DNA from 4 places in the Faecalimicrobium sp. JNUCC 81 genome. Region 1 is predicted to be linked to each of the others. Evidence: riboswitches for the same ligand, from Rfam matches in the RefSeq annotation. Region 1 holds a riboswitch; each other region holds the start of a gene.
The links. Region 1 has a riboswitch for cyclic di-GMP ahead of JNUCC81_RS07310 (putative mucin/carbohydrate-binding domain-containing protein). Riboswitches for the same ligand answer to the same signal wherever they lie in the genome.

Region 1 (2,209 bases):
ATTCATGTATATTTTTAGGAAGAGTATCTAACATCTGTCCTCCAGCAGACATATATCCAACTTGTTCATTTCTTGCACTAACTAATACAAAATTTTCTCTTGGTCTATTTATTTCTTTATCGTTACCTTCTTTTAATCCTGCTGTTTCATTAAATGTTGATATAATTCTTTCATGTGTATCTAGTGTATCACTAGCATCTATATTCTTTGGTATGTATTTTGATTTAGGAACATAAAGTCTTACATTATCACTTATAAATAAAGCTCCATCTTCTTTATTTTCATTAGAGTAAATAGCGTTTTCAAATTCATCCTCATCTACAATGACCTTATCAGATAATTTCTCTTTTCTCATATCATAAGTAGGTGTAATTTTATAATCACTACCATCTAATGTGATTACTACATCTACAGAGAAATCATCATCTACATTACCATCATATTTAATATTTCCTACTTCTAAAAATAATTGACCTTTTCTAGGAACTTCTACAGTAGTTTTTTCTCCTACTTTAATAGTTTTTAATTCTCTTAAGTTATTTACATCATGTAAAGATAATGTTGCGCTACCTGATACACCTTTACCTTTGATGAAAATATCCACTTCAGTTTTTTCCATTACTTCTATACCTAGTGGTTCACTGGCATGAAAAGGTATATTGAATTTTTTGTTGTCCTGATTAGGACTTAGACTTGTCTTTCTATAAACCTTTAAATTTTCTACACTATCTTTTTTTACTTTACTATCACTTGCAAAAACTGTTGTGATATTAACATTTGTTGCTAACATAGTTACTAATAATCCTGTCATGATAAATTTTTTATTCATGGCTCATCTCCCTTTAAAATAAATTTTATAATAAAATTTACCCTAAGAGCAAAAAAGACTGCACTAAAGAGCAGTCCGCAATATCTTAAAATACAAAGAATATTTACTCTTTGGCAACTGGCTGGCATAGTATAAAACCTTAGCCCCTATAGCTTTGCGTCATTAGATTTCCCTAATTTTGCCTATTTATTTAAAAATTATTTTAACATATTTTTTATTTTAATTCTATCTTTTTCATAATGTTTTTCTGAATATACTAAAAAATCAATTTATTCAAGATTATAATAAATATATTTCTATTTTAATTTTATGATATTTATACTTTATGTAAAAAAAAGATATCACCATAATTTTGGTAATATCTTTTCATAACTAATAAATATTATTTTTAATAACTTAACTATTTTTAATTATTTTATCAAATAATTTATAGATACCATAACCTAATACACTACCAATAAAATTCATAATAATATCGTCAATATCGCAAGATCTGCCTATAAAATATTGTACAAATTCTATTAAAAAAGTAAATAATAATGCGTATAAGCATATATACTTAAACTCTCTACATTTTTTTAATACTATAGGTAATAATAACCCAATCGGTATAAACATTATAATATTAGCAACTACTTGTGACATCATTGCTTTATATCCCATATCATAGGTTTCAATTAAAAACTTAAATGGAACAATATTTATAAATCGGTATGGTGGATTAAAATCTATTCCTCCTAAAAATATTGTCACTGTTAAAATAATAAAAATACTAAAACCTAACAATAAACAACTAAACTGTCTCATAAATGGTATCTTCTTTTTTCTCAAAATAAAGTATACTGGTGAATATAAAATACATACACCTAAAAATCCAATTATAGCTATTACAAAATACCCTAATATTCTGTCCATAAAATCACGTCCTTATATTAACTAACTATTGTTGTTCTTTGATTATATTTTTGCTACATAGATAGGTAATAATAAAGTATCCACCATATATTACAAATAAAAATATAGCTGTCATAATAATAGATTTAAGAATTTTTGCTTTACCAAATGTTTCTAACATCATATTACATACTTGTATTCCAAATATAGAGTGAATAGCTGCAAGTATTAATGGAAAAGCAAAGAACACTCCTATTTGTATAAATAAAGATTTATTAATCATCTTTTCATCTAAGCCAATTCTTCTTAAAGTCATATACCTGTCCTTGTTATCCGCACTTTCTGATAATTCCTTTAACGCAAGGATAGCTGCACTAGATATTAAGAAAACTATTCCTATATAAAGACCTATAAATGTTGCCATTGCACTAGTTCCTATATTGTCGTTATAAATATCTATCTTGGTATTAATATAGGTATTTAATT
Region 2 (2,209 bases), 920 kb from region 1:
AGGAAGCCACAGATTAGTGATAAAAGGTAAATTAATTTAAATTATATCTATTAGGGATAATACACTATAGTCTAATTTCTTAAAAAAGTATAGTGTTTATTAATAGCTAGAAAGGTGGAAAAATGAATACATTAATAATATCAAAGTCATTTATGGTGAAAGACTCTGTATCAAAATTATTTATAGAAAATTTTAACCCAAAATATGTAGATCAAATATCAGATTTAAGTAATATTTCTGATGCAGAGTTAAGTGAATATAATTTTATTTTTATAAATATAGATGAGAATAATATAAATGATTTAAAAAGAATTAATTTATTAAGAGAAAGGGAAGAATCATTAAGAATACTAGCAATAGATTTTCATAAAAAAGAGAGTTTGTTTATAGAATCAGTTAAATTAGGAATTGGCGGATATATTTCTAATATAGAAGATAAAGAAGAATTTATTTATATTGTAAGAAAAATTATAGCTGGTAAAAAGTTTTATGAGGGCGACCTTATGCATAAGGCACTTACACATAAATTTAATAAATCTAATAGTCTATTAACTAATAGAGAAGAAGAAGTAATAAAAGAAGTTGCTAAAGGATTTAATAATTATAAAATATCAGAAACTTTATCTATAACAGAATATACAGTAAAAAAGCATATAAGTAGCATACTTCAAAAACTAGGTTTAAAGAATAGACAAGAAATAATATTATATATGCAAAATAATAATAAAAAAATAGAGAACTATATTTAAAATATAGTTCTCTATTTTTTTAAAAATTATAAAGTAATATAAATAATATACTCTAAAATTATTTTTGATTAAAATTTTAATTGAAAAATAAAATATATTTTACTATAATCAAAATATAAATATATTTTATAGTTTGGTGGTTTATATTATAAAGATAAAGTCAGGTACGTAAATGGATATCTAAAAAACTATATAATTAAAGTAGAAATATTGTAGAATATAGTTGTTGAAAATTTAAGCAGCTAAGAAGTATATTCTGTATTTGGGCGCTTGGGGTATATGGAGCGAGTAGCGCAACCGGCTTTTCTAGAGGGGGAAGTGATGTGAGGATATTGCTAATATCAGAATCATTTATAGTTAGAGAAGCAGTAGGAGCTTTATTTACAAAGAATTTGAAAGTGACAAGTATAGGAATTATAAGTGATTTGTATAGTATGAAAAAAGAAGATCTAGAGGAGATAAATTTTATATTTCTAGACATGAAAGAAAATTTACCGCAAAAGATTATGTTTTTAAATACTGTAAAAGGAAAATATGGAAATATTAAAGTTATCACTTTAGATTTAAATAAGGATATTAAGATATTCAAAAGAGTTGTTGATATGGGGATTGAAGGATATATAGTAGATATAGATGATAAAGAAGAATTTATATATACGATGAGTCGAGTCTTTAAAGGAAAAAAAGTATATGAAGCAGATGCACTGCAAGCTGTAGTTCAGAGGGATAAATCAAATGATTTAAGTGTATTGACACCAAGAGAAAGAGACGTATTATACAATATATCGAAAGGTTATAATAATAAAGAAATTGCAAAGATATTATATATAAGCGATTATACAGTAAAAAAACATGTTAGTAGTATACTAAGTAAATTAAATTTAAAAAACAGGCAAGAAGCTATAATATATGTTAATGAAAATAAGTTTGAAATTATATCTTAAAATAGTACACCTATATAGGCGTACTATTTTTTAATTATTTAAATTAATTACATCAACAAGTTTACCATGTACTACTGTACGTGTATTATTAGTTTCATAGCTACAAGTAGATAATGTAATTATTTTATCTTTTACACCTACACTTATATTTGATTTATTAATTGATTTATTAGTAATTTGATTTAAATATTTTTCATATTCTTTATTATTATTAAAGCTAGGAATTATATAGTTATAGCTAGGATCTACATAGTATGCAGAAAATACTTCATATACGTATTCTTTATCATTAGTTATTACTCTTATTTTATTGTTTTTATTAAAGAAGCTTTCATTTTTAAAATCTTCTAATTGACTAAACATAGTTTTATTTTTCATATTATGACCATAGATTATAGTATTTTCATCATTTTCAGATTTATTTCTATAATCCATAAATATACTACCTGAGCCTAGTTTATTTTTATATATATCTTTGTTTAAGTAGAAATTATTATCAGTTCCTTGAAGAACAGG
Region 3 (2,209 bases), 330 kb from region 1:
GTGTGTATCCAATTTCATCACCTATATCTGTGACTATACTATTTCCTTTTTTATCATGAAACTTCGTATTTTCATATTTCTTAATCATAGGTACTTCTACCTTTTTAGTTTTTAGCATAGATGAACTTTCAATAGTCTTTCCGTTTATATTTAATATTGCTGTATTTTTATAAGTTGGAAACTCTTCATTTATATTAACGTAGTATGAAATATCATATTTTGAGTTTATATTTCCAAAGTTTATTACTAGTCCATCTTTAGTTTTCTCAGTTTTTAAAAGTAGTTCTTTTGTTACGTCTTTTTTATTTCCTATGTATGGTGTTTCTTCTATTTTTAAACTATTTATATCTAGTTCTAACCCATTAGGCATTTTATCTTTTAAGACTACGTTATTTAAATTAGAGTATTTCTCATTAATAGAAACAATAAACTCCCATCTTTTACCAACAGCAGGAGCAGGTATATTTGCAGTTAATATACCATCAACATAATGACTTGCATTTTGTGCATATTTATTTAAATATCTATCTACTGCAAGATTATGTTCTTGCTTTTCTTTTGGGTCATCTGTTACCACTGGATCTATATTTACTAAATCAACATCTAAATATGTAGTATCGCCATTTAAACTAGCTTCAACTCTAACTTTTTTATCTTCATCAACTTTAGGTGCAAAAGCTCTAATACTTAAATATCCCCCTATACCATTAGTAAGTGCTTTTTCACTTAAAGTTGCTACTACTTTAGTTCCTTCTACTATGACATTATCAAAATGATCTTTAGGATAAGATGGTTTAATATCTCTAAATCCATCTGGGAGGTTAAATGTTATTACATTTCCTCCTTCTTTTAATTTTCCTAATTCTCCCGTTATACTATAGTTTAGTGTAAATTTAACTTCATCATTTTCTTTTATAGGATTTTTATTGCTACTTATTGATAGGCTAATATTTTTATTTGTATCTAAGGCAAATACATTTATGACCGGTGACATAAGATTTATCATTAAACTAACTACCACTAACATTGTTGTAAATAAAAAACTATACCTTTTATTACTTTTCATACTTACACTCCCTCTATTCATTTTTTGCAATAAAAAACCGACTTTAAACAATAATTGTTTAAAGCCGGTTGCATCACTAACTCCATATATCCCAGATGCCCACATACAGAATATACTTCCTCGTTTCTTTAAAAAAAAAGACTTTAGACATTAATTGTCTAAAGTCGGTTGCATCATTAACTCCATATATTCCAGATGCCCACATACAGAATATACTTCCTCGTTCCTTTATATAAATAATAGCACATGTCTATGCTTATTTCTATATTAGTAAGATTTTGATACTATTTTATATATATTAATTGATATAGTAAGTTCTTATTTTTTTATTTAACTAGTTATATATTTATTTTAGATATAATTAATCATGTATAATTTAGGAACAATTATATCTTTTTCTAGCACTTATGTTTGTTTTAAGTTACAAACATAAGTTTGACTAAATATTTAATTTATAGTATTATGATTTTAAGTAAATAATAATACTAAATAACGATACATAACTTCGGAGGATAACATGATCAATAAAATAGGCAAGATAACAATATATGTAGATAATCAAGATGATGCTAAAAAGTTCTGGACTGAAAAGTTAAATTTTGTAGTAAAATTTGAACAATCAATGGGTCCCATGACTTGGTTAGAAGTTGGTCCAAGTGAAAGTGAATTTACAACATTTGTTTTATATGATAAAAAAATGATGCTAACTCAAAACCCGTCTGCAAATGTTAATCATCCATCTATATTACTAAGTACTACTAATATAGAAAAATCATACAATGAAATGAAAGAAAATGGAGTTGAAGTTGGAGAACTTATGATTATGCCTTATGGTAAAATGTTCTCATTCAAAGACCAAGATAACAATGAGTACTTATTAAGAGAAGATAAATAATAAAAAGCTCTAATCATTAAATGATTAGAGCTTTTCTAATTGTATTTTTTAGGTTTTTAGTGTAGTTTTGGTGTAATATATACTAAAGACATGTAAGTATTGCTATAAGAAGTTCTTTAATAAATTTTTTTATATCTGTTTCTGGTCCTTTGATAACTAACTTATTACTATTCTTTTTACATTCACTCATATAATCATCTCCTTTATATAACACGATGAAGTAATTATCTTAAACTTAATAAATAATA
Region 4 (2,209 bases), on a different replicon from region 1:
ATTAGTATACCTAGTTATCTAATGGGAGATGGAAAACATGTAAAGTTACTAAAAAAAGATATTTTATTTTGTGAGTTAGTTATGTATACATATAGCATTATAGGAAATACAGAAGTATCAAATAAAACTAGAAAATACTTAGTATCAAGATTATTTAAAAGTTTAGAAACATGCACTCCAAATAAAGAAAACATTATAAATATTTCGGCTATTTTAGGTATTTTATATCAAGTTTATTTTATAGGTGAAATAAATAGCTTACCTAGAAATAGTAATGAAATAATAGATAAAGTAATTGAATATAAAAAAATTATATTAAAAGAAAAAATAGAGCAAGCATATTTTAAGTCACTGATATCAAGTTGTATAATACATAATGTTATATATTTAGGAAAGATTGATGAATCTTTAAATTTGTATAATCAAATAAAAGATTTAAAATTTAACTTACCTGGTGAAAAATTAGATTTATTCAGAGTAGAACATATATTAAAAATTGAAAATAGAAAAAAAGAATTAGAAAGTGATAATTATATGAATCCTTTATTTATTGGGTGTAAAGGCGTTTATGAAATGGAAACTAAAATAAATAAAAAAATAATTGAGTTTATAGATGTGAATAAGGCTTTTAATTAAGTCTTATTCATATCTATACTTTAAACTTAAATTTAACACATAGTTAATCTTATAAGGAGAAATATCTCATATAAACTCGCTTATATACAGAATAGCATAAAAATTCTGACAATAAAAGACTGTTTTAGGAAAATGTTTACATATATAATTAAGTTAATCAAATGAAAAGCCAAACCTTGAGAAATTGAGGGACGGAAAACTAAAAATAAAGGGGCTAAGGATAAATATCTAGGCTAGCCAGTTACCAAAGGGGGATATTTTATGAAACATAAAAACATAAAAAGCATATTAGGAATAACTATGGTCACAGCTACATTAATAAGCTCTATAGGTGTAAAATCATATGCAATGGAAAAAACTCCTGTATCAGAACAACTAACAATAGAACAAAGTACAGGTGAAGAAGATAGAGCTGTAGGTTTTTATAAACAAAGAATATTACAAAGTACACAAAGAAAAAATGGAGTATATACAGGATATGCAACTCCAACATGGGTTAAAGCAAGTAGCTATGTGGCTGGAAACACATATTCAACATCAGCTGGATATACTTATTCAGGTGTTAGCACTAGTGTAGGATTTACTAAAACTATCTCAGCAAATATTCCAGCAAATTCATCAAAATATAGTAGGTTAAGAGGTAAAGCAGATATAACATTTAAAAAGTATAAGGTTCTTCATTACCAAGGAGGGTCTGTATATAAAACTACATATGAAGTAGATAAAATCTACCATAATACATATTTAGATGTTGTTTATAAATAAATTACAAAGGTAGTAACATGAATAAAATTTACATTAGAGGTAATAATATGAAAAAAAATTATATTGAAGAGTCAATATTAATAAGCGTATTTACTATAATAAGTATGTATGTGTATCAACAGTATAGGTTGACATATCTAATAAATGAACCACCGTTTAGTATGGAATTATTAATATTTCCAGTGATGCTAGTAGTAGCATTTATATTAATAGTTTCAAATAAGAAATCTAATGATAATTAAGAAAAGACTATGATATCAACATCGTAGAATAAGATTAATGAAGAAAATAAGGCTTAGTTTAAGCCTTATTTTCTTCATTAATCTTATTCTAACCATAGCTTTGATTTTTCAGCATTAATAAAATGATTTTTAAACCTCATTAGCTAAATCAATAGAATTAACTTCTATGCTATCAATTATAGCTCCTATTTCAATTAACCTTTTTCTTCTTTTATTTGTATTACTTGTATTTTTTATTTTATATCACTTATATTTTCTATACATTCTTTACAAATAAGAAAATCATTATATTCTTTCAATTCTTTTGATTCATAACAAAATAAACATCTCTTTTTACTTTTTGTTATAATAACAGCATTATCAACTACGCTTATATTTAACGATTGATTTTCTTTAAAATTCAATTTAGTTCTTATTTCTTTTGGAATTATTATTCGCCCTAATCTATCTAATTTACGCTCAATACCTTTATCTTTCATTAATACCTCCTATTTTTTATTTACTGTTTTATATGTTTATATAATGCCATAGATAGTGTATCTTGTATCTTTAAATCAAAACTATCA

Region 2: another riboswitch for cyclic di-GMP. It lies ahead of JNUCC81_RS02815 (LuxR C-terminal-related transcriptional regulator); the one in region 1 lies ahead of JNUCC81_RS07310 (putative mucin/carbohydrate-binding domain-containing protein).
Region 3: another riboswitch for cyclic di-GMP. It lies ahead of JNUCC81_RS05780 (SpaA isopeptide-forming pilin-related protein); the one in region 1 lies ahead of JNUCC81_RS07310 (putative mucin/carbohydrate-binding domain-containing protein).
Region 4: another riboswitch for cyclic di-GMP. It lies ahead of JNUCC81_RS19130 (hypothetical protein); the one in region 1 lies ahead of JNUCC81_RS07310 (putative mucin/carbohydrate-binding domain-containing protein).

The regions. Positions count from the first base shown of each region.
Region 1 is NZ_CM132203.1:1,475,799-1,478,007, reverse strand. Features, by position in the region: gene JNUCC81_RS07310 (putative mucin/carbohydrate-binding domain-containing protein) at 1-829, opposite strand, end outside; cyclic di-GMP riboswitch class I at 939-1,022, opposite strand; gene JNUCC81_RS07305 (VanZ family protein) at 1,226-1,744, opposite strand; gene JNUCC81_RS07300 (ABC transporter permease) at 1,770-2,209, opposite strand, start outside.
Region 2 is NZ_CM132203.1:551,724-553,932, forward strand. Features, by position in the region: gene JNUCC81_RS02805 (class D sortase) at 1-40, shown strand, start outside; gene JNUCC81_RS02810 (response regulator transcription factor) at 123-749, shown strand; cyclic di-GMP riboswitch class II at 978-1,056, shown strand; gene JNUCC81_RS02815 (LuxR C-terminal-related transcriptional regulator) at 1,073-1,693, shown strand; gene srtB (class B sortase) at 1,724-2,209, opposite strand, start outside.
Region 3 is NZ_CM132203.1:1,145,168-1,147,376, reverse strand. Features, by position in the region: gene JNUCC81_RS05780 (SpaA isopeptide-forming pilin-related protein) at 1-1,066, opposite strand, end outside; cyclic di-GMP riboswitch class II at 1,120-1,203, opposite strand; cyclic di-GMP riboswitch class II at 1,220-1,303, opposite strand; gene JNUCC81_RS05775 (VOC family protein) at 1,584-1,961, shown strand.
Region 4 is NZ_JBSJXY010000002.1:25,710-27,918, reverse strand. Features, by position in the region: gene JNUCC81_RS19135 (site-2 protease family protein) at 1-636, shown strand, start outside; cyclic di-GMP riboswitch class I at 795-885, shown strand; gene JNUCC81_RS19130 (hypothetical protein) at 898-1,401, shown strand; gene JNUCC81_RS19125 (hypothetical protein) at 1,449-1,643, shown strand; gene JNUCC81_RS19120 (AbrB/MazE/SpoVT family DNA-binding domain-containing protein) at 1,877-2,122, opposite strand.